DNA from 3 places in the Psychrobacter sp. 78a-MNA-CIBAN-0178 genome. Region 3 is predicted to be linked to each of the others. Evidence: predicted binding sites of a transcription regulator. Region 3 holds the regulator's gene; each other region holds the start of a gene.

Region 1 (12,351 bases), on a different contig from region 3:
TAACAGTAGTTTTTTGAATGATAAATAGCAGGGTAAGTAGTACGATAAACTCATGACATGATTGATAGTCATATGGTTGCAATGATAGAACGTCACTATATTATGAACGCCACTATATATAGGGTCTGTTGAACATTCAAATATCAGGACTGCTGATTGCTAAAATAGTCCCAAACCTTTTATCAAATCAGGCGTAAACCGACGATAATGTCGAGACCTTAGCTAGGTTTACAACAACGTTTGAGGTGATTTTAGTATCAGCCTTTCAGGGCAGGACTGTTTTTTGCCAATACATGGCGAAATTGTCTAACCTAGAACGACTAGGCGTCAAACATTTCACTGCGTATTGTCTAAAAAATAGCCACTGCCAGTGCCACATTTGAATGTTCAACAGACCCTAGGTATCAAAATAAATTTGTTTAAAATGAGTGATTAAATAAAGTTACGGATACAGTGAAGTTAGCCATAAAAAAAGATAGGTAATGGCAGTAAAAATAAATTACATCAGTGATGATATATCGATAATGACAGGGGATGGCAGTATGGTGGATATTAATAATCAGAATAAAAGTGTCATGACTAACGATAATGCCACTGTTAACGAGCTGAATATACAGCAACTGAGCCAGCAGATGACCGATATTGCATGGCAGCGCTCTGAAGATGGTAGCTATTCACCCAGCAGTTATATCAATCGTGACCTGTCCTTATTACAGTTTCATTTGCGGGTCTTAGCACAAGCCGCCAGTTCTCGTCATCCGTTACTTGAGCGCCTATTTTTCTTGATTATTTTTTCATCAAATATAGACGAGTTCTTTGAGATTCGTGTCGCTGGCATTATGCAAAAGTTAAACCTCGGTGATGTGGTCAGTAGTCCGCATGGCATGCGCCCAAGTGAAGTGTTGGCAGAGTTATCCGCCGTCACCCATGAGGCGATTGATAAGCAATATCGTATTTTGAACGAAGACATCTTGCCAGCGCTTGCCAAGGAAGACATTCGTTATCTAAAACGTGACGAGCTGAATGCTGAGCAATCGGCATGGATGAAACGCTATTTTACTGAGCAAGTCTCACCAGTGCTGACCCCTATAAGTATCGATCCGGCGCATCCGTTTCCAAGATTGGTTAATAAGAGCCTCAATTTTATCGCCACTTTAGAAGGCAAAGATGCCTTTGGTCGCGATATTAATCTGGCGATTGTCCCAGCGCCGCGCAGTCTGCCGCGCGTGATTCGTCTGCCAGACGAGCTGACCGGTGGCAAAGAGCACCATGTCATGCTATCGGCTGTCATTCATGAGCATATCGGCGAGCTGTTCCCCGGTATGAATGTCACGGGTTGCCATCAGTTCCGACTCACGCGCAACGCAGACTTGGACTTGGCCGATGATGTCGATGATATTGCCAAGGCGCTAGAAGGCGAGCTTGAAAATCGCCGCTTTGGTGACAAAGTGCGGCTCGAGGTAACGACTGATTGCCCAACACCGATTAGTGATTACCTGCTTAATGAGTTTGAGCTACATGACAATCAGCTGTACCGCGTCAATGGCCCTGTGAACCTGACGCGCTTGCTGTTCGACTTTAACATACCCAAGCTGCGTTATCAGCCTTTTACCCATATCGTGCCAAAACCCTTTCGCCGCGAGCTGGACAAGCTTGATAAGAGTACCAGTATATTTTCTGCCATGCGCAAAGGTGATGTCTTGGTGCATCATCCTTTTCATGCGTTTTCACCGATTATCAATCTGCTTTGGGAAGCGGCGAGCGATCCCAAAGTATTGGCGATTAAGCAGACATTGTACCGCTCAGGCACCAATTCAGAGATCGTCAAGGCACTGGCTGCTGCGGCTCGTAATGGCAAAGAAGTCACGGCTGTCATCGAACTACGCGCCCGTTTTGATGAAGCGTCCAATATCGCCGTCGCCAATTTTTTACAAGAGGCTGGGGCAGTAGTGGTCTATGGGATTGTCGGCTACAAGACCCATGCCAAGCTGATGCTTATCGTGCGCCGCGAAGACGATCGCATTCGCCGTTATGTGCATTTAGGCACCGGCAATTATCATGCGGCCAATGCCAAAGTCTATACCGACTACGGCTTGTTCAGCGCTGACCCTGACATCTCAGAAGACGTGCACAAAATTTTCCAAGAACTGACGGGTATGGGCAAGCCTGCCAATCTAAAAAAACTGTTGCACGCGCCATTTACCTTGCACGAAAAGTTAATGAGCTTTATCGATGATGAAATTGCCCATGCCAAGGCTGGCAAGCGCGCGCATATTATTATCAAAGTTAATGCGTTGACGGAACGTCGCCTGATCGATAAGCTATACGATGCCTCGCAGGCAGGTGTCAAAATAGAATTAATTTTGCGCTCCATGTGTTGTCTGCGCCCCCAAGTCAAAGGCTTGTCTGAAAACATCACTGTACGCTCGGTTATTGGGCGCTTTTTAGAGCACACACGCATTTATTACTTTTATAATGATGGTGATGAGCGCTTGTATTGCGGCAGTGCTGACTGGATGGATCGTAACCTCTTCCATCGCGTCGAAGTCGCCTTTCCGATCGAAGATAAAAAACTGTTTAAACAGATATATCAAGATGGGCTACTTAACTATCTGCAAGACAATGTCCAAGCTTGGGCGCTTAATGGCGATGGTATTTGGCAGCAAATCCAACCAGCTGCTGACGAAGCGCCGCATATTGCTCAAGACCATTTATTACGGGTAATCAATCACGTTGGCGAGCCAGTATAGGCAAGACCTTTAATCATAAACGGCTTGGATGCTGTAGTTCGTGGTTGGTTATTCAATGTAACCATATTGATGGCCTTTCAGCGATGGGGTTTGCTTTACGACAATCTTAACTATCCACTGAACCAAGCGTTGGTAATCACCGATGCTTGGTTTTTTTGTGGCGAAAATAAGTTACAAACTGTCTGGTAACCTCACATTTATTCACATATTGATACGGCAGTACACTGGTGTGCTATTGCTTGACTTACTTATAATTAATGTCAGTCCTATGCTATGGCAAAAATAAGTTCAATTGAAAATTAAACCAGTCGATTTACTCTTCTAGGATAGTATCCAAGTTTATAAATCTGTGTCATAGAGGACTATTGGTTCACTAAACAATAATAATAGGAATTGCACCATGAGTAATACTAACAACGATACTTCAGACATCAAAAAAGCAGCAGAGCAGGCCGATAATCAACAAATCGAGAAAAATCTAAACGATGGCAAAAATGTTGATACTCCCGAAAAACTGAGTGAAGAAGAGCAAACCTCTTTTATTGATGAAGAGTTACGGACAGATAAGTAAGGAGCCGTTTGAGCGATATTGATAGCAAAGATATCAATAGCAACAACAATATCATCGATCAGGTCAAATGAACAATTAACATCATAAACGCGAGGGACACGCTATGCCAGATAATACCAAGCCAAATCATGAAGAAGCGGTAGCTGTTCGTGATCCAGCAGCCTTACACTCGGACAATGCGCCAGACAGCTACGAAGGCCGAAAGTACCAGCCAAATATAGATGGGCCGGAACAAGCCTCACAGGAGACAGACGAGGTCTATGTCGACCCGCGCAAAGAAGAAGATCTGCCTGCGGGTGGCAAAAACGTATCGGACCTAAATGCTTATGATCTGAGTCGAGACGACTAACAAATGATAAGCACAATATGTTATCGATACAAACAATAATTATAATAAGGACAAAACAATGGAAACCAGAGATCCTGCTTTAAGTAAAACTCGAATCGCAGAAACGGACACGCATGAAACTTTAGACAGTGCTCAAACGGTGAAAAACCATGAGGAGCTCGAAGAAAACGTCAATGAAAATAAAGGTACCGACACTTTTGAAGAGGGTGTAGTAGAGTCTGAGCATGTCAATGAAAATGACAACCCAGCGCGCCAGCCAGATCGCCGTGATCAACAGGGCAGCAGTCCGTTTGATGACAATATTAACGAAGATACCGTGGGCAGTGAAGCGCCAAAAAGTGAAGGTATTACGGATATGAATCGATATGCCAACGTTGATAACGCTCAAACTCGTGTATTAAATCCAGATGAAAAAGACTGATTTCTTAGCAAGATATTTCTGAATATTATTAATCTGAGCATTATTAATATGAGTATCGTCAAGTTATCGAATGCTCGATGTGGAAGACAGTTATTATAATAAGGATCGGTTATGAATAAGTCTAATGATACAGTTAACCATGATAACCATCAGCTCAAAGATGCAGATGATAATAATGGTATCGTCCCTGATGATGCATTACAAAAGGCAAATCCAGCCGCTGCAGAGCAAGAGACTGATGATCATGATCCGCATAATGTCGCAAAAAATACCAAGCAGTATGACAGTCCACTTATGGAAGATAAGAAACAGTCATAACTGAGCATCATATTCTGTACAGACAAATAAAAAAGCTAACGCTAGGCATGGTTTAAGACGCTAGTGTTGGCTTTTTTATGGATACGATATGAGTATCTTTGCATAGCGCTTATTTGACAGAAGCTATCAGCTGAAGCGCTCAGCAGGTGTACCACTGTGAAAACGCAGTTCAGTGTCAGGACTGGATATCAACTCTGCTTCTACTTCTTTAAAGAATGCGACACGCTCATCGATATTGTCGTCAGATAGCGATTGTGCCAGTGCCAAATAATCCTCAAAATGGCGACTCTCTGATTTTAATAGATAACGGTAGTACTTGGCTAAGCGTTCATCATCGATGACTTCAGCAAGCGCGGCAAAGCGCTCACAAGAGCGCGCTTCGATAAACGCCCCGATGATTAATACATCAACCATTGCTGCTGGCTCATGCGTACGTTTATGCTTGAGCAACCCTTTGGCATAACGCCCCGCACTCAGATATCCCCACTCTTGCTCGCGCTCATTCATAATGCCTAGGACTTGCTCATAGTGCAGCATCTCCTCACGTATTAACTGCGCCAATTTTCGCTGTAAGTCGTAAGAAAACTCATAGCGGAATAGTAGATTCATCGCTGTACCGGCTGCTTTCTTTTCGCAATTGGCATGATCTTGGATGATTAAAGGCACATCAGCGCTGGCAGCCTCCACCCAAGCCTGTGTGGTTCGCGCTCCCAGAAAATCATAGACAGCAGATAAGTCGACCTTAATAGGGGTGCGCAGCTGTGCGATATCGATACTGTCTGGTTCCATACTTTCCTCTGTTAGACCGTCTTTTTCTATCTTATATTCTTCTGTATGGCTGTCGCTCACAGCCTTGTCATTACTGTTATTGATTTTCATATTTTCATTATTCATAGTCTTTGCCATAGTCGAGGGTTCAACATCTCTTAATCAAATATTAAAAGTTAAATAGATAACCGTTAAGCATAAATGAATGCTGTAATGATTACTTACAGTTTATACTGAACGTATAATGGTCTAACTCTAAAGTATTGATTAAAGCCTCTAGAGTAGGTGGCTTATAGAGTATCATTATTATACAGCCTAAGTATTTACTTGGTGAATGACGTTTCCTTGTTTATTTTATTATTTGATAGTAGGATGAGATTTTGCTTTTCAGGCATTTTGTCTTACTATTGATCATTACTTAGTAGCGGGCGATAGGCATTATATCAAGTGCCAATCCTGTATTAAAACCTAAGAATTATAGACAGCTCTGCTTACAGACACTCCCAAAATCACAGACGCTGCATCAGACAAATTCAGTCTTAAACAGTTATTACATTAATAGATGCTCAATCACCACCAACAGTTCGCATTGTCATGTTTGCTATTTATTCACCGCAAAGCAAACTAGGGATAAATGCTCCAAGAGCACATATTTTCACACCGTTATTGTAGCAACTTAGCATTAACACACCTCACGAACAGATAAGGATAACAATATGAGCCAGTCTTCTAACGCCAATCGTATTCAAAAAGGCATTCTTGCCATCGACCAGCAATTGTATGACTTTATTGAAAACGAAGTGCTGCCGAAAGTCGGTGTTGATTCAGACAGCTATTGGTCAGGTTTTGAAAAGGTCATCAAAGAGTTTACCCCGCGTAACAAAGCGCTGCTAGAAACTCGTGACAAGATTCAAGCGCAGATTGACCAATGGCATCTGGACAACCCTGCCAAAGATGGCGAAATTGATTACCCCGCGTATAAAACATTCTTGCAAGAAATTGGCTATCTGTTACCAGAAGGTGATGATTTCAAAGTCAGTACTCAAAACGTCGATGACGAGATTGCCCATATTGCAGGTCCACAGCTGGTCGTACCAGTCCGTAATGCTCGCTACGCATTGAACGCCACCAACGCGCGTTGGGGCAGTTTATATGATGCATTATATGGTACTGACGTCATCAGTGACGAAAATGGCCAACAAGCAACAGGTGGTTATAACCCAACGCGCGGTGCTGCTGTTGTTGCTTATGCCAAAGCATTTCTAGACGAACATTTTGCCTTAGCATCAGGGTCATATAACGATGTGACCGGCTTTAAAGTGGTCGATGGCAAACTTGAAATTGTTCAAGGTGATAATAGCACTGAGCTAAAAGACGCCGCGAAATTTGTTGGTTTCGTTGGTGAAGCAGAGCAGCCTACTGGTATTTTGCTCAAGAATAACGGCCTGCATGCTGAGATTCAAATCGATGGCAATCATCCAGTGGGCAAAGATGATCCAGCAAGTATTAAAGATGTACTATTAGAATCAGCGATTACGGCAATTCAAGATTGCGAAGATTCAATCGCTGCTGTCGATGCAGAAGAAAAAGTAGAAGTGTATCGTAACTGGCTTGGTCTAATGAATGGTGACTTGCAAGAAACCTTTGAAAAAGGTGGCAAGACCCGTACGCGTAAACAAAACCCAGACCGTGAATATATCAGACCAGATGGCAGCACGCTTATCCTGCCAGGCCGTTCACTACTATTGATTCGTAACGTTGGTCACTTGATGCAAAACCCAGCCATCTTGGTCGACTTGGGTAATGGGCAAGAGCAAATCTTTGAAGGTCTGATGGATGGCTTAATCACGCCGCTATTGTCTTTAAATGATTTGAAAGGTAAAACTGCGCTATCGAACTCACGCAAAGGCTCGATGTATATCGTTAAGCCAAAAATGCATGGCCCTGAAGAGGTCAAAATGGCCAATGATTTGTTCAACGCTTCAGAAGATCTATTGGGTCTAGAGCGCAATACTCTAAAAATCGGCATCATGGACGAAGAACGTCGCATGACGGTCAACTTAAAAGAAGCCATTCGCCAAGCAAAAGAGCGCGTCATCTTTATCAATACCGGCTTCTTAGATCGTACTGGTGATGAGATGCATACCAGTATGAACGCTGGGCCTTTTGTACCTAAGGGTGAAATGAAGTCGCAAGCATGGCAACCAGCCTACGAGCAGTGGAACGTCGATATCGGTCTAGAGACAGGTCTACAGGGTCATGCGCAGATTGGTAAAGGCATGTGGGCGAAGCCTGATGAGATGAAAGAGATGATGGATACCAAAGCTGCACATCCTAAATCTGGTGCCAGTACCGCATGGGTCCCCTCACCAACAGGGGCAACTTTGCACAGTATGCATTATCATCAAGTCAATGTTGCCGACGTGCAAGACAGTCTAAAATCACGCGAGCGTGCCAGTTTAGATGACATCTTGACCATTCCATTAGCGAAAAATACCAATTGGACAGAAGAAGAGAAGCAGCAAGAGCTTGAAAACAACGCTCAGGGTATCCTAGGTTACGTCGTACGTTGGGTAAACCAAGGCGTTGGTTGTTCTAAAGTACCTGACATCAATGATGTCGGTCTTATGGAGGATCGTGCGACTCTACGTATCTCAAGTCAGCATATCGCCAACTGGTTGCATCATAACGTGGTCAGCGAGCAGCAAGTGATGGATACTATGAAGCGTATGGCAAAGGTCGTCGATGAGCAAAACGCTGGCGATAACGGTTATCAGCCAATGGCAGATAACTTTGATCAGTCTTACGCCTTTAAAGCTGCCTGCGATTTGGTCTTTAAAGGTCGTGAGCAGCCAAGTGGTTACACTGAGCCATTATTGCATCAAGCGCGTTTAGACTTAAAAGCCAATACGCATTGCTAATTCCTTATTTATAAAAGCCATTTTAGGGCTACTTATCCATGGTTAAGTAGTCCTTCAATACTTAGTATTACTCAAGCATACTTAAAGCAATGTATTTCTACTTTATTTATAAAAGTTACCCCTATTTGCCAATGGCAAGTAGGGGTATTTTTTTTGTTTTTATCTGAACAATCGTTAAACCTTAGATTAAATATGGGTTTAAGGATTTTTCGTCATCAAAGACTTAAAAATATGTTGCAAATTATGTCAAAGTTGTTATGCTTATACTCTAAGTATGAGTTTGGTAACGGATGTTACGCAGTAGGACGCATAAGACTTAAGTTTACATGGCAGTTACGTTGTTTAATCCCAGTCATGTGAGTCATGGTTTTTTATCTTACTGTAATAGAACTTCGCCACACTTGTTTCTGACCAATCTCGGTAGCTAGTTACACATTATATCTTTGAGGATTTGTGACGATACCATTATGGGCGCCAGCTAATCACAGCTTGCTCATTACTACAATTGTAAAGTGGAGATACCCCCATGAAAAAACTACTTTTAGCGACAGCAATCGCCGCCCTATCTGTATCTGCAGCACAGGCAGCACCTACCGTTTATGGTAAAGTATTCGTTACTACTGATTACGTTAATGCTGAAATTGATGGTCAGAATATGGATAATAATAACAGAATTAATGAAGACAACGGTTCATTACAAGTTAATTCTAAGCTTTCACGTTTAGGCTTCAGAGGCTCTGAAGCGATAACGGCCAACACTGACGTAATTTACCAATTAGAGTACGGCGTTCAAGTTGATGATAGTGGTAGCGATAACATTGGCTTCAAAAGTCGTGATACTTATTTAGGTTTAAAAAATAAAGACTTCGGTGAATTCCGCTTTGGTCGTAACTACACAGTCATTGACTATATCAATAACGTATCAGTTAATGAAGGTTATTGGGATAATCTTGGCTCTAGTACTCTGAACAACAACGACAGCTTTGCTAATATTTTGACCCCGACCGTTGGTAACCGTATCAATAATTCAATCGTTTGGAAAGCGCCTAAATACAATGACCTACCATTAGCGCTTGCGCTGATGTATGGTGCTGATGAAGACTTTATATCTGAGAGTGATCGTGACGCAGGCTATGGTGCCTCATTGATGTTTGATCCAGGTACAGGCATTACCGCTGGTATTGCTTATGAGCAAGACATGAGTGTTAGTGGTGATATTATCCGTGGCAGTGCTAGCGTCGATTTAGGTAAATATATCGCAGCTCCTGTAAAGTTAGGCGTTCTATATCAAGAAGCTGACTATGCCGGTACTACTACTGCAACAGAGGACGGTTTAGTGGTGAGTGCTGAAATGGGTCTTTCGAATTTTGCCCGTCCAGCCTCTGTTTATATTCAGTATGACAAAACCGACAATATCAGTGGTCTTGAGAATAATGACTCAAATCAAGTCGTTGTAGGTGGCAAATATGCGTTTAAAAATAATATGATCGCTCATGCCTATGCTGGTCTAAATTCAGCGGAATTAAACAATGGTCGTTTTGGTTCGAGAGACGAAGACGGCAAGGTTAATGAAATCGACTTACGTGGTGATATTGATGTACTCGCTATCGGTGGCGGTCTAGAATACTTATTCTAATCTAAACATTAGAAACGTATTATAAAAAACTCATCCTTCGGGGTGGGTTTTTTTGTTTTGTAATCAATACTGTGTCTTGAACAACAGCGTGTCTTAAATAACAGAATCCGTAAAATTAATAATAACATTTGTGTAAACTTTGGTTTTTTCATCTTACTGTAATATTTGCTTGGTAAAGTTATGTCTAAGCAGTTCTTATGGCTCGCTATATATATGGTTTCGAAGGTATAGGACCTTGCCATTATATATCTAATGATCTTAGACCATTTATCACTCAAATCGTAAAGTGGAGATATCCTTTGAAAAAATTACTTTTAGCCACAGCCGTCGCTGCACTTTCAGTTTCTGCTGCCCATGCTGCGCCAACTGTATATGGTAAAGCATTTTTAACCTTAGATTATGTTAGTACAGACTACGATGCAGCTAACAAGACAGATGAAGATACATTTAAACTTAACTCTAATCAATCACGTATCGGTTTTAAAGGTGAAGATGATCTTACTGATACCACTAAATTAGTCTATCAATTGGAATATGGTATTGATGTTGATGACGATAGCCAACAGTTTAGATCACGTAATACTTATGTAGGCTTAGCCCACAACACTTTAGGTACTGTACTAGCGGGACGCCATGATACCCCATTGAAACTTGCACAAAACAAAGTTGACGTGTTTAATGATAGCTTATTTGATATTAAAAATGCGGGTGTTTCAGGTGAATACCGTGCTAACAATATGGTGGCCTATCAATCACCTGTTATTGTCGGTATGCCAGTGAGTTTTATGGCAGCTACCGCATTATCAGAAACTGATGCCGACGGTGATATTCTCGTTTCCGCAGCATCTGGTGCGAAGCCTGCAGTCTATCGTGATAGAAAAGTAAAAGATAACGGTTATTCTGCTTTATTAGCCTATGACAAAAATGGTGTTTATCTAGCCGGTGCTTATGACAAAGACATGGGTGCTAACAATGTAAATACTGGCGTGATTGATAATACGTGGCGTTTGGTTGCTGGTTTAGATATGGGCAAAATGAATATGGTTTCGGGCTTAACTTTAGGTGCTCTATACCAACAAAGCCAATACTACGATAATTATAGCATCGTTAACAACAACCGCGTTAACAAAGCCAGTGAAGATGAAAAATCTTGGCTAATTAGTGGTAAATATAAAGTTGGTGCAACACCTTGGGCAGTTAAAGCACAGTATGTTAATACCACTGACGAAAAAGGCGTAAAAGATGCTGATGTAAATGAAATCGCAGTTGGTGGAGAATATGCATTCAATAAAGCGACCACGGGTCATATTTATGCAGGGCAAATCAGCCGTGACAATAACAAAGATGACTTGATTGTAGGTACGGGTATTGAATACAAATTCTAATCTAAACATTAGAAAACGTATTATAAAAAACTCATCCTTCGGGGTGAGTTTTTTTGTTGTGACCTTTTTAAAGCCGCAGTGGGTTATAATAGCTACGTATTTACGATGATTACGCACTTATGACAATTAAGCGTTAAAAACTGAGTGTTTTAAAGAGTTTGCGCTTTTGCCCTATATTTTGTAGCGTATTTTTAGTAAAATCCTTCTTTACCAATTACCGACAGAGTACTATGACCAAGTTTATATTTGTAACCGGTGGGGTAGTGTCCTCACTAGGAAAAGGTATCACTGCTGCTTCTCTTGCTGCCATACTCGAAGCGCGCGGTGTGAACGTGACCATGACTAAGATGGATCCGTATATTAACGTCGATCCAGGTACGATGAGTCCGTTTCAGCATGGTGAAGTCTTCGTTACTGAAGATGGGGCGGAGACGGATTTAGATTTGGGTTATTATGAGCGTTTTTTACGTCATTCTAAGATGAGTAAGAGTAATAACTTTACCAGTGGTCGCATCTATCAGAATGTACTGAATAAAGAGCGCCGCGGTGAATATCTAGGCGGTACTGTACAGGTTATTCCACATATTACTGATGAAATCAAAAACAAAATCCTTGCCAGTGGCGAAGGGTATGATATCGCTATTATCGAAATTGGCGGTACGGTTGGTGATATCGAATCACTTCCGTTTATGGAAGCCGTACGTCAGATGCAAGTAGAGCTTGGCCGTAATAGAGCCATGCTAATGCATCTTACTTTAGTACCGTATATTGCTAGTGCGGGTGAGACCAAAACCAAACCTACCCAGCATTCAGTAAAAGAGCTGCGATCTATTGGCCTACAGCCTGATATCTTAATCTGCCGCTCTGACCATCATATCTCACAAGACAACCGTCGCAAAATTGCGCTATTTACTAACGTTGAAGAGCGTGCGGTCATTATGTGTGAAGATGCACAAAGTATCTATCAGATACCGCGTACCCTTTATGAGCAAGATCTTGATGATTTGATTTGTGAGCGCTTTGGTTTGGATGTACCTGAAGCCGATTTGAGCGATTGGGACAAAGTCGTTGAAGCCCAGCTCAATCCTGAATCCACTGTTACCGTGGCAATGGTCGGCAAATATGTCGAGCTGCCTGATGCTTATAAATCGATTAATGAAGCATTATTGCACGCGGGTATCACTCACAAGGCAGATGTGAAGATTGATTATATCGATGCCGAACGTTTAGAG
Region 2 (12,351 bases), on a different contig from region 3:
TTTGCTTAACTTTTCATAAAGTCGCACACCAAAGGCGACGTTATCGTATATCGACATTGGGAATGGCGTTGGCTTTTGAAAGACCATACCGACCTGCGCGCGTAGCAGGTTAACATCGACGTCTTTACCTAAGATATTTTTGCCATCAAGGTTGATACTGCCTTCTGCGTGCATGCCCGGATACAAATCATACATACGGTTAAAAGTACGCAGCAGCGTTGATTTACCACACCCTGAAGGCCCAATAAACGCCGTCACCTTTTTATCCGGAATATCGATGTCGATGTTTTTAAGGGCTTTAAAATCCCCATAATAAAAACTTAAATCTCGAACTTCTAGCTTTGCTGGCGGCATATTCTGCGGAATATCATGCAGGGTTTGCTTATTAAAGCTTGCCACATTTGGCTGAGCCATTTGTGCACTGGTCGATAAAGGGTTGGTTAATAGATTGTCTTCAGTGATATGAGACTTTTTAACCGCCGTTTTTTTAGGCGCTTTATTGATGACATCATTCATAATAGTATCCAACCTGACTTGATATAAATTTAAGTAAAAACCGACGAGGCCTGATTTTTTGGTAGCTGTTATTTACTGTGACCCCGATTGCCAATAAACCGTGCCAAAACATTCAATATCAATACCGACAAGGTAATCAGTAAGGCCGCCGACCATGCCAAGGTATGCCAGTTGTCATAGGGACTCATCGCAAACTGATAAATGGTGTTGGGCAAATTAGCAATAGGTTTACCCATATCGGTACTGAAGTATTGATTATTCAACGCAGTGAATAATAATGGTGCAGTCTCACCGGTAATTCTGGCAAAGGCTAACAATACGCCTGTGGTCAATCCCGCTTTGGCCGCTTTAATCGTAACTTTGGTCACCAGTTGCCACTTTGGTGTACCCAATGCATAGGCCGCTTCACGAATACTATTAGGCACTAAGTTAAGCATGTTTTCTGTGGTGCGTACGACCACAGGGATGACGATTAATGCCAACGCCAACGCGCCTGCCCAACCAGAAAAATTATTGCCTTTGACCATCAGCGCATAAATAAAGAGACCAATCACAATCGAGGGTGCTGATAGCAAAATATCATTTAAAAATCGGGTGACTTTGCCCAGCATACTGCCTTGAGAAAATTCTGATAAATAAATACCGGTCATCAGGCCAATGGGCGCACCGATAAACAGTCCTGAAAATGCCAACATGATTGAGCCGACAATGGCATTGCGTAGACCACCTGCGCTCATCGGTGGTGGGGTATCAGCCGTAAATACTGGCAACTGTACCAATCCTTGAAAACCTTCAACGAACAGGGTCAGTAAAATCCATAATAGCCAAAATAAGCCAAACGCCATCGCCGACAACGCAAAGCCTAGACCAAGCTTATTCAGACGACGACGCTTGTTATAAAGGCTTTTGTTATAACGTGCCTCAAAGCTTGTCTTTACCGGTAATGCGCTAGTAGCATTGATAGCAGGGTTAGGCATAACATTCGTTTCCCATATCTTTTTAGATAGCCTTTTTAGATAATCTTTTTAGACAACATTAATCTCTATCGTGCTGATACAACGTTGGCTTAGCGATTGCCTGCTTTATGATCCATGCGCATGAGCATAAGCTTCGCTATGGACAACACTATAAAAGTAATCACAAATAATATTAAGCCCAGATGCAGCAACGATGCCAGATGTAGCTCACTAGAGGCTTCGGCAAATTCATTGGCCAGCGCTGAGGTAATCGTAACCCCAGAGGTAAACAGGCTTGGACTGATATTAAAGGCATTACCAATCAAGAAAGTCACCGCCATGGTCTCGCCCAATGCGCGGCCCAGTCCTAAAATAACACCACCAACCACACCAGCTTTGGTATACGGCAAAATAATCTTGAACATGACTTCCCAAGTCGTCGCACCCATGCCATAAGCGGATTCTTTTAATAAGTCTGGCACGACGGAAAAAACATCGCGCATGGTGGCAGCGATAAAGGGAATAATCATGATGGCAAGCACCAAGGACGCTGTGAACATACCCAGTCCCATCGGTGCGCCTTCAAACAGTTTACCGATAATCGGTAAAGGGCCGACGTGTTCAATAAACCATGGTTGGATGTGATCGCCAAAAAACGGCGCGAAGACGAACAAGCCCCACATACCATAAATGATAGAGGGGATACCAGCCAATAACTCAATGGCGATACCAAGTGGTTTTTTTAGAAAAGCAGGACACATTTCGGTCAAAAATATGGCAATGCCAAAGCTCACTGGCACGGCTATCAGAATGGCGATAAATGAGGTCACTAAGGTGCCATAGATGGGTGCAAGTGCACCATATTCATTGGCGACCGTATCCCAGTTATTGCTGGTATAAAAACCTAGACCAAACTCTTGAATACTTGGCCAAGCCCCGACAATTAACGACACTAAAATACCACCTAGAGACATCAATACCAGTATGGCAAATGCTTTGGTGGAGTTAACGAATAAAGCATCGTAACGTTTTTGTTTAGCCAGTTGGGACCTTAAGTCTGTCATAAGTGTCTCAGCATTCAATAGGATAAGATTAAAAAATGAGTGTGTTTATCAGGTTTTATCACAACAAACTCAGCAGATATAAGTATCAGAAGCTATAAATATCATTGGCTTTGCGATTAAATTCGCTGTGATAAAACCTTTCAAACAACTACCGGAGAATAGTTGTTTGAAAGGGTAATTCGATCGTTATTAAATAATGACTATCGAATTACTGAGCAGGTTTATAGACAGGCTGTCCATCGCTACCTTTTACGTCGTTCCATTTTGCTTTGAACAAGGCCACTGCCGTGTCAGAGAATGGTACATAGTCTAGTGCCATGGCATCATCATCACCTTGGCTATAAGCCCAGTCAAAGAAGTTCAACACGCCAGCAACTTGCTGAGGATTCTCTGGTTGCTTATGGACTAAGATAAAGGTGGCAGCAGCGATAGGCCATGCTTGGTCAGTCTCAGAGTTGGTGATGACTTTATAAAAGCCTTCTTGCTGTGACCAATCAATATCACCTGCCGCAGCAAAGGTCTCAGCTGATGGTTGCACGATGTTGCCAGCTGCATTTTTCAATGCCGTATGTGACATTTTGTTTTGCTTAGCGTAAGCATACTCAACATAGCCGATAGAGTTTTTCATACGGTTGACGTAGCTTGAAACCCCTTCGTTACCTTTACCGCCTGCACCAGTCGCAGAGGTCGGCCATTTGACTGTTTTATCAACACCAACCGTGTCTTTCCAATCTGGTGAGACTTTGGCCAGATAGTCCGTAAAGTTAAAAGTCGTACCTGAACCGTCTGAGCGGAATACCGTCGTGATTGCCGCATCTGGCAAAGTCAGATCTGGGTTCATGGCTTTGATAGCTGGGTCATTCCATTTACTGATTTTGCCCAAATAGATATCTGCTAAGGTTGTACCGTCTAGCTTCAATGCGCCCGGCTCTATACCATCGATGTTGACGATTGGCACGACGCCACCAATAACGGTTGGAAACTGAATAAGGCCAGACTCTTCAAGCTCTTCAGGCGTCATCGGTGCATCAGAAGCACCAAAGTCAACGGTTTTTGATTGAATTTGTTTGATACCACCAGATGAGCCAATCGATTGATAGTTGACTTGGCCACCAGTGGCAGCGTTATAGTCGTATGACCATTTGGCATAGATAGGCTGCGGGAATGATGCACCTGCACCCGTGATATTCATGGCGATATTTTCAGCAGATTTAAAACCTGTGGTAGCAGAAGAGGCTGTTTGAGAGGTGGTTTCAGCCGTGGTAACAGCGCTACTGCTAGTATCAGCAGTGGGCTCTGCCGTGTCGGTTGATTTATTACATGCCGTGAGCATTAATGTACAACTAACGGCTACTGCTAATAACGAATAACGCATGTAAGGCTCCTAAAGTTTGACAACGATATGAAAAAGGTTTGTTTGTGACATGCGTGCTATCTTGTCAAATCTTTATGACAGTTTGATGACAACCTTTTTAATATTTCAGTCGTGTTAAAAAAGTCTCATTTGAGGACCTGACAGTCAATTAATTTGAGTCACGTTGTTGGGCGATATTAGCCAGCTGCGTTTATAAAGCCATAAAATATAGAGTTGAAACGAGATACGTATAGCCAAATATCATTAGCCGCGCGCGCAGAATTTTGCTAGTATGAAGGGGATTTACAACACTGACAGACTCGGGGTGCGGTGTATTACGAGCTTATTTCATAAGCCTTTTGATACATTCGCTGAGAGATCACCCGCTGAACCTGATGCGGTTAGTACCGACGCAGGGAAGTCTCAAGCCTATGTTATATAAGTACAAAGGGCGCGCAGAAATGCCTTTTTATTATCGCCACTATCTACTAGCATTGTTATGCGGATATAGCGCTTTAATAATCAGTCGCGTCCATCAATCAGCTAAAGATCACTGACTACGTTTAGGTTTGATAGCGCTAGCAGGTTTGTTTTACGATTGAATTTGTCCGTATCATATAGGCCAATCCCCGCAGCTACTGGCGGTGTTGCTTTTATTCAAAAACCAACACGCTAGGACAGCATATGACTACTTCAGATTTACAAACAGCCCAAACCCACATCCCAGCTACTGACGCCCCTCTTACTGCCAATGCTAGTCAAACAACTGACAGTAAAGCGGATAAAAAAGCCGATGCCCTCAAAACCCCTGCTCACCGTACCGCCAATGATGCCCGCTTTGAAGAAGACGCGCGCGACCTACACCGTGTCCTTCCCGCTTCTAGAAAAGTCTATATCGAGGGCTCACGTCCTGACATTCAAGTACCGATGCGCGAAATCACCCTTGACCCTACTCCGATACAAGGCGTGCCTGAAACCGATTGGGAACAAAACCCACCTTTTTATGTTTATGACACTTCTGGCGTTTACACCGATCCTAATGTCGAGATCGATTTGACGAAAGGCTTACCAAAGCTACGCGAAGGCTGGATTGCTGAGCGCGGTGATACCGAACAATTGAACGGATTGTCGAGCTCTTACGGACTGGCGCGCGCCCGCGATATCAGTACCGCCAATCTTAGATTCGCCCATATCGACAAACCACGCCGTGCATTAGCAGGAAAGAACGTCACGCAAATGTACTATGCCCGTCGCGGCATTATTACGCCTGAAATGGAATACATCGCCATTCGTGAAACGCAAAAGCAGCACGAACTGACCGATATGCGCCAACATGATGGCGAGAACTTTGGTGCCAACACGCCAACTATTATTACCCCTGAATTTGTGCGCAGCGAAGTAGCCGCTGGCCGCGCCATTATCCCCAACAACATCAATCACCCTGAGTCCGAGCCAATGATTATCGGCCGTAACTTCTTGGTGAAAATTAATGCCAATATCGGCAACTCAGCGCTCGGCTCATCTATCGACGAAGAAGTGTCAAAAATGACGTGGGCGACGCGCTGGGGCGCGGACAACATCATGGATTTATCTACGGGCAATCATATTCACGAAACCCGCGAATGGCTGATTCGTAACTCGCCCGTGCCGATTGGTACCGTCCCTATTTATCAAGCCTTAGAGAAAGTCGATGGCGTGGCAGAAGACCTCACGTGGGAGATATTCCGCGATACGCTCATCGAGCAAGCCGAACAAGGCGTTGATTACTTCACCATTCACGCCGGCGTACTACTGCGCTACGTGCCGCTGACGGCCAACCGCCTAACAGGTATCGTCTCGCGTGGTGGCTCTATCATGGCGCAGTGGTGCATGTTTCATAATAAAGAGAGCTTTTTATACACGCATTTTGAAGATATATGCGAGATTATGAAACAGTATGATGTGGCATTTAGTTTAGGCGATGGCTTACGTCCGGGCTGCTTGCAAGATGCCAACGACGAAGCACAATTTGGTGAGCTGCGTACCCTTGGCGAGTTGACCCAAGTGGCTTGGAAGCATGACGTACAGGTCATGATTGAAGGTCCCGGTCACGTAGCAATGAACCGTATTAAAGAAAATATGGATTTGCAGCTTGAGGTTTGTGCCGACGCGCCATTTTATACACTAGGACCTCTAACTACTGATATCGCACCCGGTTATGACCATATCACGAGCGCCATTGGTGCTGCTATGATCGGCTGGTTTGGCACCGCAATGCTGTGCTATGTGACGCCAAAAGAGCATTTAGGTCTGCCTAATAAAAAAGATGTTAAAGACGGTATCATCACCTATAAAATCGCAGCCCACGCGGCTGATTTGGCTAAAGGTCATCCCGGTGCGCAGGCACGTGATAATGCGTTATCTAAAGCACGATTTGAATTCCGCTGGGACGACCAGTTCAATCTGGCGCTCGACCCAGATACCGCCCGTGAGTTCCATGATGAAACCTTGCCTAAAGACGCGCATAAGACGGCGCACTTTTGCTCGATGTGTGGACCTAAATTTTGCTCGATGAAAATCACTCAAAACGTGCGGGATTATGCAGCAGGACTGGATAAAGATGCCGCTAATAAAAAATCAACTCCGAAATCGGATGATTCAATCAATGTAGGTCATGTTATTAAAGAGGTGTAGTGCTTTACTTACTGAAAACTGGCTAACTTAAAAAGCTTGAATCCATCCACTGGGTTCAAGCTTTTTAGGTACTTACTTGTGAGGGTTGTAAAAAAACCCGTTTCAAATAAGAATCGCATAACTTCATAATGATTAAATAAACAAGCAAAATCAGTGGATAGCCAAAGATAATAATAAAAATAGTATAACCATGATACCTGCTGGCATGCTCGCCCAGTAACCAATCTATAAGATAAATCTTATAGAAAACTATCATCAATACGATAAATGGAACTATCAGAATCCCTAACCATGTGACCATCCATGCTATTTTAAGACTTTTCTTCCGGCTCCAATACATAAGTCCATAGTGAGCACCCCCTAACAAACATATTAAAAACAACAGAAGTATTAATGAGTCTAAATTAATTAACCACTGTGCTAGAGGCATTGGTTGTGGTTGATAAGATATCTCAAGAACATCTTGAGGCAGATGATCAAAGACCCACTTCGAATCTGCTTTTATCATCCCACTTAAAGGTTCGCCAAGATTAGTCTTCAAGTATTTCGATTCATCAGCAATCTTTAGAGTAACGGTCAGGTCACCAAAGCTTTTCCAAGTTTTGGCAGGTTTTAATGAATAGCTATAGATATATTGATTGGTCCAATCACTACGGTTTACTGTAGGATAGGCAGAATATTTAACATTAATGACATGATTGCCTTCGCTTAAGTTTATCTCAAAGTATTTAGCGTCATTATGGAACTGTACGGCCGTATCCGTTTCTGGATCATGATAAGCGGGCAATGATTTTGAATGACTTTTATAATCATAATTGATAAGTACTGGTACCGCTTGCCCATCGACTTCGACTATAAAGCTTTTGTCTGCATCATTACCTATGCTATCGAACACCTCAAAAACCAAAGGTATTCGATCGCCTTTTTTAGCGCTATAAATTTCGTAAGTGACATCATAGTCAGCTTGATTAAAACCTTCAGCAATATTGATATCTATGTTTTCAGACAATATATCGATATCTTTGCTTGAATATGCCGTACTGGCATTAGTACCGTCGATAATGGGAGACGCCATATTGGCATAGCTAAACATACTGTGGCTTAATAAAAGCAATCCTAAAATGGTCCTACGCATTAATATTCTCTCAAATGGCTCGTCAGCTAGCTGTTCGCGAATCACAAAGCTATTTACAGCCTTCAACTATAATTACTTTACTGTTTTAGTAACCGTCTGTTTAACCATCATAAAAACCACAAAACTAATTATCAAATAAATAGGTGTTATTACTATATAGCCTAACGGCAAAACCCATATAAAGAACAAATCGCGACTTTCTCCTGTTGCGCCTTGACCAATGATCATATCTGTCACCAGTAGATAGAGGTAATAAATTATCAGGCTAAGCAGAGGCACTAGAAAACCACCCACCAGCATGACTGTCCAAAGGGTTTCGGGCTGGGCTTGCTGTCTACGTTTCATCATACGTAAATGCAGTCCACCCAATACAAATAGCGCGAAACTTATAGTTATGAATGGCGAAACAGCCGTCAAAACTTTTGCCACAGGATTCAGAGGTGCTTGAATAATAAAATCAATCTCTTTCGCAAGATTATCGTTGAAATGCCATTGGTTATTAGAAGGTAAAGTATTCTTCGTGCCATCGATATCCATACTGATATAGTCTAAACCACCATTGAAATTTAGCTTAATAAATGACCCTTTAAACTGCTTATCATCACTGACGCTCTCATTCATCGGCACTAACGAATAAGAGTAAGTGCTTATCCCAGTCCAATCACTGCCATAATAATGCGGCTGGACGTCATAAGTAGCTGTAATAGTATGCAACCCTGACGACAAATCCAGGTTGATATACTTTGAATCTGCTCTGAATTGCTCTAAACCAGTATTGGTTGGCATATAGAAATCAGATGTCTCAAGCCCGTTATTATCTTCAGTAACCGTTACGACAGGCACTGATTGACCATCGACAGTAATTTCGAACTCATTACTTTGTCCAAATTCATCGAATACTTCAAAAACCAATGGGAATTGAAGCCCTTCACGATTGTTATACAGCTTATAGCTCACTGTATAACCAGCATTATTAGCATCATCTGTAATATCGATATTAACTGTCTCTGATATAACATCGATGGCATTATTAAAATAAGCAGCGCTTGCCCAAGTACCTGAATAGCCTACAGGCTCCATAGATTGACTAGAAACACTCCAACTTAATAAAAACAATCCTAAAGTAATAAAGCGAAACACAACCTCTCCAAAAACCATGAAAACAAACACAAGTTTAATAAATATCTACTGTGAATGCCATTAAAAAAATCCCAGCAAACCTAAAGTCAGCTGGGATTCAAAATCAATTATAAAGGTTGAAGGCTTTAAACCTTCGACGCCTCATAGATTTCTTCGATTGAGTTATTAATCGTTTCAGAAAATGCTTCATCACTTTGCTGCTTACTCAACCCTTCAGTAAAGGCACGGGAGAAACTGGCAATCATACCTGGGTTTTGCTTAAGCTTAGCACACGCAGCACTACGGCTGTAACCGCCCGACAATGCCACAACTTTTAGCACTTTTGGGTGATCAACCAGCTCTTGGTAAAAGCCTTCTTTCTCTGGCAAGGTCAGTTTCAGCATTACTTGATGACCATCGTCTAAAAAATCAAGATTGTGCAAAAGACTGGTTTTAAGTATCAGCTCACAGTCATGTTTTTTAGCGCTGTCAATATTCACTTCTGGCTCGACAATAGGCATGAAGCCTTTTGAAAGAATCTGCTTGGCCACATCAAACTGCTGCTGTACGACCAGCTCGATACCATCGACATTGGGCTCATAAATCACTGAGCGCATCTTAGTACCAAATACCGGATAGTTTTTGGCCTTGTCCAATAGTGCATCTAAATCAGGTATCGGGCGCATGACTTGCACACCATTCATTTGCTCAGCCAGACCTTTATCAACCTTAAGGAACGGTACGATGTTTTTGTCTTCCCACAGATAGTTGGCCGTCGACTTACCCTCAACCTCACGCTCCATGGTATCTTCGAATAGAATTGCCCCAAGCACGCGCTCGCTATCAAAGGTTTCACAAGTGATGATACGGGCTCGCATCTCATGTACGAGATCGAACATGGTGTCATCATTGTCATAATCGTCGCTGCTCACGCCATAATTTTCGAGTGCTTTTGGCGTACTGCCTCCACTTTGGTCAAGCGCCGCGATGAAGCCTGAACCATTTTTTATGCGTTGTAATTGCTTTTCGTATTCCATTGGGCGTGCATCCTATTTTTATTCGTTGAGGTCAAATGTCTCAAAGCAAAGCGCTTTTTGTCAGCTTATATCAGTCTTACTATTTTTAGATAACCTTATCATAGGATGCCCGGCATGCCTATATCTGATAAGTTAACAATTTTATAAATCGCAACGATATGGATGAATTTAGGCTAAACGGTTATGCTAAAAACAGTACTGCCACACAACCAACCGCCAATAATAGCCCTATTATATTAATGCGATTGAGCCGCTCTTTAAATACGCCAACACCTATCATAGTTGCCACTGCGATGACACCCACATTCATACCAGTAAACACAATGCTTGGTGACTCAGACAATACTTGATGTGCCCGTACATAAGCGTAAATATTACCCATATTCAGCGCACCCAGCAGTACTCCTGCCATGAGTGCATTGCCCTGCCAGCGCACCCGCGTGATCAGCAAATAAATAAACAGTAACAGCCCTGCCAGCCCAAAACTGACAAATAACGTCAGTGGAAAGGCAGACCCTTGCTTGGCCACTTGCTTGAATAGAATATCGATAATGCCGTAGCCTGCCCAGACGCCAAGTAACCAAAGCGGCGTTTGGCGAGCTTGTTTAGTTATGCCGCCCGCTTGAGGACGATACACCAAAGCACCTAGTGCCAAAAAGCCTAATACCAAACCAAATATACGCGTACCTGTCAGTACCTCACCGAATAATAAAAAGGCAGCAACGATAGGAATAATCAATGATAAACGCTGAGCGGCATCGGTTGCCACCATACCAACCGCAGCAATCGCGCGCCCAAGAATGATAAACACCGCAGGCAGTAGCACGCCAAGCGCTATGATAATCCCCCACGCGCTTCCTAACAGACTAAGTCCGCTGATGTCTGGCTTCAATAAAAACCATGTCAATAAAAAAGCCACTGGATAACCAGCGACGATAGTCTGGCGAATATCGATATCTCGTTGACGTAATGTTTTCAAGAGTACTGAAACGGCGACACTGCATAGTACCGCGATGGTTAAATACAGCATGAACGTCTACCTTTTAAGTCGCAGTTTTATGTGTTTATTATTTATCCAAGGCGTGTCCTCATTTTTAAAATGGAGATAAAAATGAGATGAATGACAGCCAAATAGAAAATAAGCACTAGAATGTAACAAAATATTTTTTATACAGCAATGTATTTATGAGAGTTGAGCCAATCAGTAATAAACGAGTACAGCCACTGATTGTCAATTTACAATTAGCATGCAGGCGTGATTACGAAGTTTTGTTAAAATAGCAGCATTTCCCATTCACTCAAATACACGTTTAAGATAATGCCTACCGGTATCTGTCTTAGCGTATTGCTATTGACGCTCTTCCCTTGCCTATGAATGCTCTATTTCGATTTTTTGAAAACCGTCTACCGGCCTTTCCTGATACGCCTATGCCATTGCCCTCACCTCGCGAAGGGCTGATGAAGTTTTTGTGGGCATGTACCAAAGGCTTACGTATCTGGCTGCTATTCTTTATGATTTTGTCCGCAGGTATCGGTATCTATGAGGCGATGCTGTTTGCATGGATTGGCAACATTGTTGACTGGTTAGGGGTGTATACACCGCAAACACTATGGACTGAAAAAGGCGATACGCTCCTTTTGATGCTAGCGGTCATGCTCCTGAGCCCGTTTTGGATTGCCTTATCGTCGTTCATTCATTTTCAGTCGATTCAAGGTGTGTTCCCGATGCAGATGCGCTGGCGTTTTCATCAGCACATGCTTGGGCAGTCAATGCAGTTTTATCAAGATGAATTCTCTGGTCGTGTGTCAGCCAAGGTAATGCAAACGGCGCTGGCCGTACGCGATACGGTGATGACAGTCACTGACATGTTTATGTATGTCATTGTCTACTTTATTACGACTGGGGTTATCTTATTCAATTTAGACAGCTTATTGCTCATACCTTTTGTTATCTGGTTCGTACTGGTTGGCTTTACCTTACGTTTCTTTATTCCCAAGCTTAAACGGACCTCTATCATACAGGCTGATGCCCGCGCATTGATGGTTGGCCGTATCACTGATGCTTACGCCAATATCATGACGGTAAAGCTGTTCAGCCATTCGCGCCGTGAGCTGGGCTATGCCAAAAACGCCATGGGTCAGTTTTTAGGTACGGTTCATGCGCAGATGCGCTGGGTCAGTTATTTAGAGATATCCACCCATCTCATCAGTGTCATCTTAGTAAGTAGTACGGCTGGGATTGGTCTTTATTTATGGCAGCAAGGCGATATTGGCGTCGGTGCTATTGCCGCAGCAACGGCGATGGCATTACGACTCAATGGGTTGACGCAGTGGATTATGTGGCAAACTGCTAGCCTGTTTGAAAGCATCGGTACTGCCCAAGACGGTATGCGTACTTTGTCAGCACCGCAAACGATTGTGGATGTTTCAAATGCACCTGAGCTAAAAGTGACTGATGGTCACATTGTCTTTGACCATGTTGATTTCAGTTATGAAA
Region 3 (6,651 bases):
GCGGAATCAGTAGCGCGCCTAAAATACCGCCGACGATCAGCATGGCAGTAATGATGCCCGCCGTCGCTTCATCAATGCCGCGGGGCGCAAGAATAGGTGCAATCCAGTTACTCAGCCCATTAAAATAACCCATCGCAATAAACACCGCTAATGAGATAAACCATAGGCGCTTATTTTTTAATAGCGATTCGATTTCGTGCAGTGAGATAGCGCTATCTTGTTGTTTGGGTTTTTCAACGACCACTAATAAAAAGCCTACTACTGCCACCGCCGTAATAATAACATTGATAAGTAGCATGCCAGAGAAGCCAAACGCCTCGATTAATGGGGCAGGGGCAAAAGCACCAAGGGCAGTCGCCAAAAACATCCCGCCCATAATCACGCCCGTTACGGTGGCGATTTGCGATTTATCAAACCAATCCGAGGTCACCTGATTAATGGCATTGGTAATATACGGCTGAGCGATGGCGATAAGCAATTGCCCTGCAAATACTAGCCAATAATGATCAGCGCCCAACCAGCGTATGATTGAGCCTATCAGCATAAGCAGCGCGGCTATGCTTACGATTTTTTTATAGCCAATGTTATCGAGCACCTTGCCTGAATGGATGGCAAGCAACACAAAAACGATAGGGAACATCAAAGTTAATAAATTGGCGAAAAACTCATTAACGCCGAAATGTGCCTCGGTGCTAATTACGATGGTCGCAAAGGTCAGCCATAAAAACTGATTGACCCCAAGTAAAAGAGAGAATCCTGCGATAATAAGCCATTTATTAGGCGGTTTTTTCTTAAAAGGTGGTGCCGTAGCAAGTGGTAAAGTGGCACGCGTTGCAGCGTCAGTGGTGGGTGGCATCGACATATCCTTGTCTGGTGCAGGTTCTTATAAATTGTTTTACAATCTGCCTGCTGACTTATTATGAGCATTAGTTGAATCTTAAACAATAAAAAATTAAGACACTTGCTATTATTACCCCTGCAAAAATTTAGATGGTTAGCAGTACGCGCAAAATGTCGACTACAATAATTACTTTTGCGTAAAGATTAGATTCGGATACAGCGTTAACCATTCACCGTTTAAATGAGAGAAAGCCATGTCAGAAAACGCCATATTATCAACCAAGCAGACCCCAGTACCCAACCCGAAGATTCCCTCCAACATCGGTATTGATGACGTGACCCATTTTTTATTAGAGCTTGATGCGCTTAAACGTGTTAATCGGCGCAGCTATGTGACGGGTACGACCCGTTTAGAAAACTCTGCCGAGCATTCTTGGCATTTGGCGATGGCGTGTTGGTCAATCGCTGATTTGTTTGAGCTGGATGTCAATCATGAGAAATTGCTCAAGATGGCACTAATACATGATTTAGGCGAGATTGATGCCGGCGATACTTTTTTATACGCCGATACGCGAGTTGATGCGCATGTTGAAGAACGTGCGGGAATTGTTAGATTGCAAAATGAGCGTGGAAATGGGATTGCTGATTTAAGTGAGATTTGGGAAGAGCAGGAAACAGGTGATAGTAAAGAAACCCAACTGCTAAGAGTAGTTGATCGCTTGTTACCATTTTTGCTTAATATAAATACCAATGGAAAAACTTGGATTGATGCTAACGTTACACGCTCGCAAGTTGCTGGCGCGCATGGCTTTATTAAAGACAGCTTTCCGAGTATCCATGATTGGATAGCAAAACAGATTGAATATGCGACTAAGCAAGGATGGCTGATTGATAAGTAAATTGATAGCAGATTTGACAGCTAGCCTTTTTATTTAATAGCCTTTTTATTTAATAGTGTGGTCATTTAATAGCTTTGTCATTCAATAGTATTGTCATTTAACAGCGTCACCTTTTTACTGACTCACCATGGTTGACGCTGTCTAAAACCTTTATATTGAATAGTATCAATAATAACAGAGAGGCTACATGCGCTTATTTAAAAACTATAAAACATTGTGTAAATCTCTAGCCTTTGTCAGCATGCTGGGACTAGCGCAAATGGCGCAAGCGCTTGCTCCTATCAGTGATGGTGATAAATTGGCGCACGATGCCAAAAAACAGATCGGTGTTACGGTGAGTTATGATCCTACTTATCGTAAATTGGAGTTTCCGCGTGGCGATGTAGCAATAGAGACCGGTGTCTGTACCGATGTGATTGTCCGTGCTTATCGTTTGCAAAATGTGGATTTGCAGCAGTTGGTCAATCATGATATGAAAGGAAATTGGTCCGCCTATCCAAAGACTTGGGGCTTGAAGTCAACGGACAAAAATATCGATCATCGACGTGTGCCCAATCTTGAAACGTTTTTTGCGCGTCATGGAAAAACGTTATCTACGACTGATAAAGACAGCTTTAAAGCCGGAGATATTGTAACGTGGCGCTTGCCAAACGGCGGTTTGCCGCATATAGGTATCGTCTCAGACAAAGCAGCTGCTGATGGTGCGCCGCTGATTATTCATAATATTGGCCGTGGTACGCAAGAAGAAAACATCCTTTATGCTTATCCTATACACAAACACTTTCGATATTGATAAAGGCCTTTGCACAGGGTAGCCCAAAGTAGTAAAAATAGGCAATACAAAATAGAAGTAGTACAAACTAACAGCCATTAAAAAGCCCAGTTAAACGTCATCATCTACGTTTAACTGGGCTTTTTAGTACTATGATTTTCTTAAAAACTAAGCTTGCTGAGTTTTTGCCTCACCCAATAGCTGTCCCATTTTTACCACGCTATTGGCTTTCATGCTGTCCTGCCAATCCGCTTTTGCGGCTTTTGGTAAGACGACAATCGCCGTTGAACCTAAATAAAAGCGTCCAAGCTCATCGCCTTTCTCAAAGCTCATGTCGTGATCTGCTTCTTGGATGTCCTCAGTGCGGCTGATTTTTCCGGTAGCGACGGTTTCGATACCAGCGACAATCATAGCGCCAACCATTACCACGGCCGCTTTGCCATATTTTGTATCAAATAAACAGACCAAGCGCTCATTACGGGCAAACAAATCAGGCACGTTAGCGGCTGTGGTATTATTGACCGAAAACAGCGTACCCGGTACATAGCGGGTCTTGGTCAAGGTACCATCAAAAGGCATATGAACGCGGTGATAATTGCTGGGCGCTAGATACACGGTCGCAAAGCTACCATCAGCGAAATAGCTGCCATCTTCGCTATTGGCCAGTAATTGACCAACGTCATAATGACGACCTTTGGCTTGCAGCAATTTATGGTCTTCAATCTGTCCTAGCTGCGAGATGATACCATCGGCAGGACTGACAATACCGTTTACGCTGCTATCGATGATACGGGCGTTTTTTTTGAGCTCACGGGTAAAGAAGTCATTAAAACTCTCATAAGCATTAAAGCTCTGACGCTCATACTCACCTAAGCTGACGCCGTAAGCCTTGGCAAAACTACGAATAAAGGCACGTTTGACATACGGATGACGGCTGGCGGCTAGACGCCCAGCGACTTTACTCAGCTGCTGCTGCGGGACAAATTGTTGAAGGGTAGTAAATAAATTCATAATCGGGCTACCAAGATAGGGTTTGATGTAATAATTAATAAGCAAATCAATGGCGGTATTTTATCATGGACAGCAGAGTATTGTATGACCATAATCTGTCAGACATTTATAAATAAAAAAGGCTCTAAATGAAAGCGCTTATACAACGGGTTCACTGTGCCAGTGTCAGCGTCGATGCACAAAATATCGGTGCCATCGAGCATGGGGTGTTGGCGTATATTGGCTTGGGGCATGATGATAGCCTGCAAACTGCCCAGCGCATGATTGATAAAATTCTGACCTATCGCATATTTGAAAATCATGACGATCCTGCCAAGGTCGGTAAACTGGATAAAAATGTGCAACAGGTCGGTGGCGGGCTATTATTGGTGTCGCAATTTACCTTGATGGCAAAAACAGACAAGGGTCGTCGCCCTGATTTTGGTGGCGCGATGGCACCTAATGCTGCTCAAATGTTGTTTGAGCAAATGATTACTTATGCTAAAACTCAGCATCACAATGTTGCCACTGGTCAATTTGGTGCTGATATGCAAGTGGCAAGCGTCAATGATGGGCCACTAAACTTTTTATTAGAAGTCTAGAAAGCCGTTGTCATGAAGCTGTCATAATTAACCCGTTTAATAAGTAGAAACTGGTGACTGTGTATTGCCTTTTTTGTATCTTAATTTCTTTATGTTAATTTTCCTAATTTGAGTTTTGGTGCGCTAAATTTTTGAATCTTAAAATCTAATAACAAGGCTGCCGTATGTATAATGAGCAAATTTTGATCGTTGAGGATGAGCCTGCGATTCGTGAAATGATTGCGATGACCTTAGAGATGGCTGGCTTTGATAGCCTGCACGCTGCGGACGTAGCAGAGGCGCATCAGCAAGTGGTTGATCACCGTCCGGCGCTGATACTATTAGATTGGATGCTGAACGGTGAAAAAAGCGGCATTGATTTTTGCCGGATGCTCAAAAACGACGATTCGCTCGCCGAGATACCGGTCATTATGCTGACTGCCAAAAGTGAAGAAGACAGTAAGGTTCATGGGCTCGATGCTGGGGCTGATGACTATATGACCAAGCCTTTTTCAACACGTGAGCTAATCTCAAGAATCAAGGCGGTGCTACGTCGTAGTAGTGCACTCAGCGCTGATAAGCCTATCGAAATCGGCAAGCTTAGCTTAGATCCTAAAAGCCAGCGCGTGACGGCAGCGGGTCAGCTCATCGATATCGGTCCGACAGAGTATCGATTGTTGGCATTTTTTATGAGTCATCCAGAGCGTGCTTATACGCGGACACAGCTGCTAGATCAGGTTTGGGGCGGCAATGTCTATATTGAAGACCGGACGATTGATGTACATATTCGGCGCTTACGTAAATTACTGCAGCCTTATGATTGTGCTACGCTGATACAAACGGTACGCGGTACTGGGTATCGGTTTTCTAGCTTGATTGAATCCATTTAATCAGCCGCAGAAAATGTCTTGGTAAGCGTAAAGAAACACAGTATCTAGTGGTAGGGATGATAAATGACGATGACAACACCGATAATGCCTATGATGCCGATAGAAAATGAGCAACAGGGTGAGCAAGCGCAAGTTGCCCAGCACAATACAACGGATCAACTTAAAAAAATCCGCAGCGCCTTACGAGCGTTACGGGATGCGGTTATTTTGCTCAATGATGAAGATGGTTTGGAATGGTGGAATCAGGCAGCGGAAGACTTGTTGTTATTGCAGGCAACTGATAAAGGTCAGAGTATTTTTGACTTTATCACCATACCAGAATTTCGCCAGTACTATCAGGCTATCACCCCACCGAGCGATGGTGTGCACATGGTGTCATGGCGAGACCCTAAACGTTATCTAAAGTGTGAGCTTACGCCTTTCGATGATGAAAAATTACTGATCATTTATGATGTGACCCGCTTGCAGCATTTGGAGGAAATGCGTCGTGATTTTGTCGCCAATGTCTCGCATGAGCTGCGCACGCCATTGACTGTGTTGATGGGATATTTAGAAAATTTTTCCGAGCAGGAAGATATGCCACCGCAGTGGCGACGTGGCTTTGAGCTAATGACTCAGCAGACTGCCCGTATGAATCGGATTGTAAATGACTTACTGCTGTTGTCTCGTATCGAAATCGAAGAGACGCACGAGCTTAATGACATTGATATGACCAAGTTACTGACGCATATCTATGATGATGCGCAAGCGTATAACCAAGAATATAATCATACTATTCATTTGCAGATAGACACTTACGATGGGTTATACGGATCACAGATGTACTTAACGAGTGCCTTATCCAATTTGGTCATTAATGCCATCAAATACACGCCAAAGGGTGGCAATATAGCTATCAGCTGGACAAAAACAGCGGAAGGCTGCCGCTTTGCTGTTGAAGATGATGGTCTCGGTATTGCGCCCCAACATATCGAGCGCTTGACGGAACGCTTTTATCGCATCGATAGTGGACGTAGCCGTGCTAGCGGTGGTACGGGCTTAGGCTTGGCTATTGTGAAGCACGTTTTATATCAACATGAGGCGCAATTAACGATAGAGTCGGTAGAAGGCAAAGGCTCGACCTTTAGTGCAGTATTTCCAGCCGCGTATGTGCGTTCTGCCCATACCTCCTAATTTTTTTGTAGAAGTGGGTAGGGGTTAACCGCGCTGCCATTGATATAAATACCATAATGCACGTGGGTCGGCGTGCCTTTGGCATTACCGCTGTCGCCAACATAGCCAACGATATCGCCAGCATTGACCCAGTCATTGGGCGCGATGTCGGCATAATCTTCTAGATGAGCGTAATAATGTCCTGCGCCGCCCGGTCCAACCACCACCACCACGCGTCCCCCCAACGCATTGTCGCCGACTTTGCGGACGATGCCCTGCGTGGTCGATTGTATTGGTGTGCCCCGAGGTGCAAAAATATCAATGCCTTCATGAGAGCGCCCTTGGCTACGCGCAGCGCCCCAAGTATCGGTTAGATGCTGCTCTGGTAGTGGACTGGGTAGGCTGTTTTCTATGGGTAACGCTTGTTGTAATAAACTCAGTTGCTGCCATTTTGCTACGACAAAAGACTGAGTCTGTTGGCTAATGCTGGGTAATAATTTATCGAATACAAATAACAGCGCTAGCAA

The links. Region 3 encodes PhoB, which activates phosphate uptake and scavenging genes when phosphate is short. Its sites were predicted from a motif close to TGTCATNAANCTGTCATAA; they were not measured.
Region 1: a site for PhoB is predicted at 9,881-9,899, ahead of AAEY80_RS08220 (porin). Genes of this name have one in related genera too.
Region 2: a site for PhoB is predicted at 3,984-4,002, ahead of pstS (phosphate ABC transporter substrate-binding protein PstS). Genes of this name have one in related genera too.

What each region holds. Positions count from the first base shown of each region.
Region 1 is NZ_JBEOOZ010000011.1:38,222-50,572, forward strand. It holds gene ppk1 (polyphosphate kinase 1) at 576-2,750, shown strand; gene AAEY80_RS08185 (hypothetical protein) at 3,151-3,321, shown strand; gene AAEY80_RS08190 (hypothetical protein) at 3,425-3,670, shown strand; gene AAEY80_RS08195 (hypothetical protein) at 3,729-4,091, shown strand; gene AAEY80_RS08200 (hypothetical protein) at 4,203-4,409, shown strand; gene AAEY80_RS08205 (MiaE family protein) at 4,536-5,303, opposite strand; gene AAEY80_RS08210 (malate synthase G) at 5,894-8,098, shown strand; gene AAEY80_RS08215 (porin) at 8,625-9,734, shown strand; gene AAEY80_RS08220 (porin) at 9,932-11,119, shown strand; gene pyrG (CTP synthase) at 11,350-12,351, shown strand, end outside.
Region 2 is NZ_JBEOOZ010000006.1:120,639-132,989, reverse strand. It holds gene pstB (phosphate ABC transporter ATP-binding protein PstB) at 1-528, opposite strand, end outside; gene pstA (phosphate ABC transporter permease PstA) at 585-1,493, opposite strand; gene pstC (phosphate ABC transporter permease subunit PstC) at 1,583-2,536, opposite strand; gene pstS (phosphate ABC transporter substrate-binding protein PstS) at 2,745-3,911, opposite strand; TPP riboswitch at 4,202-4,326, shown strand; gene thiC (phosphomethylpyrimidine synthase ThiC) at 4,575-6,563, shown strand; gene AAEY80_RS06100 (hypothetical protein) at 6,628-7,764, opposite strand; gene AAEY80_RS06095 (hypothetical protein) at 7,771-8,838, opposite strand; gene AAEY80_RS06090 (fructose bisphosphate aldolase) at 8,964-9,854, opposite strand; gene AAEY80_RS06085 (DMT family transporter) at 10,036-10,884, opposite strand; gene AAEY80_RS06080 (ABC transporter ATP-binding protein) at 11,226-12,351, shown strand, end outside.
Region 3 is NZ_JBEOOZ010000034.1:431-7,081, forward strand. It holds gene AAEY80_RS13095 (MFS transporter) at 1-856, opposite strand, end outside; gene AAEY80_RS13100 (HD domain-containing protein) at 1,095-1,739, shown strand; gene AAEY80_RS13105 (DUF1287 domain-containing protein) at 1,927-2,532, shown strand; gene asd (archaetidylserine decarboxylase) at 2,680-3,522, opposite strand; gene dtd (D-aminoacyl-tRNA deacylase) at 3,651-4,103, shown strand; gene phoB (phosphate regulon transcriptional regulator PhoB) at 4,268-4,972, shown strand; gene phoR (phosphate regulon sensor histidine kinase PhoR) at 5,036-6,145, shown strand; gene AAEY80_RS13130 (M23 family metallopeptidase) at 6,142-6,651, opposite strand, start outside.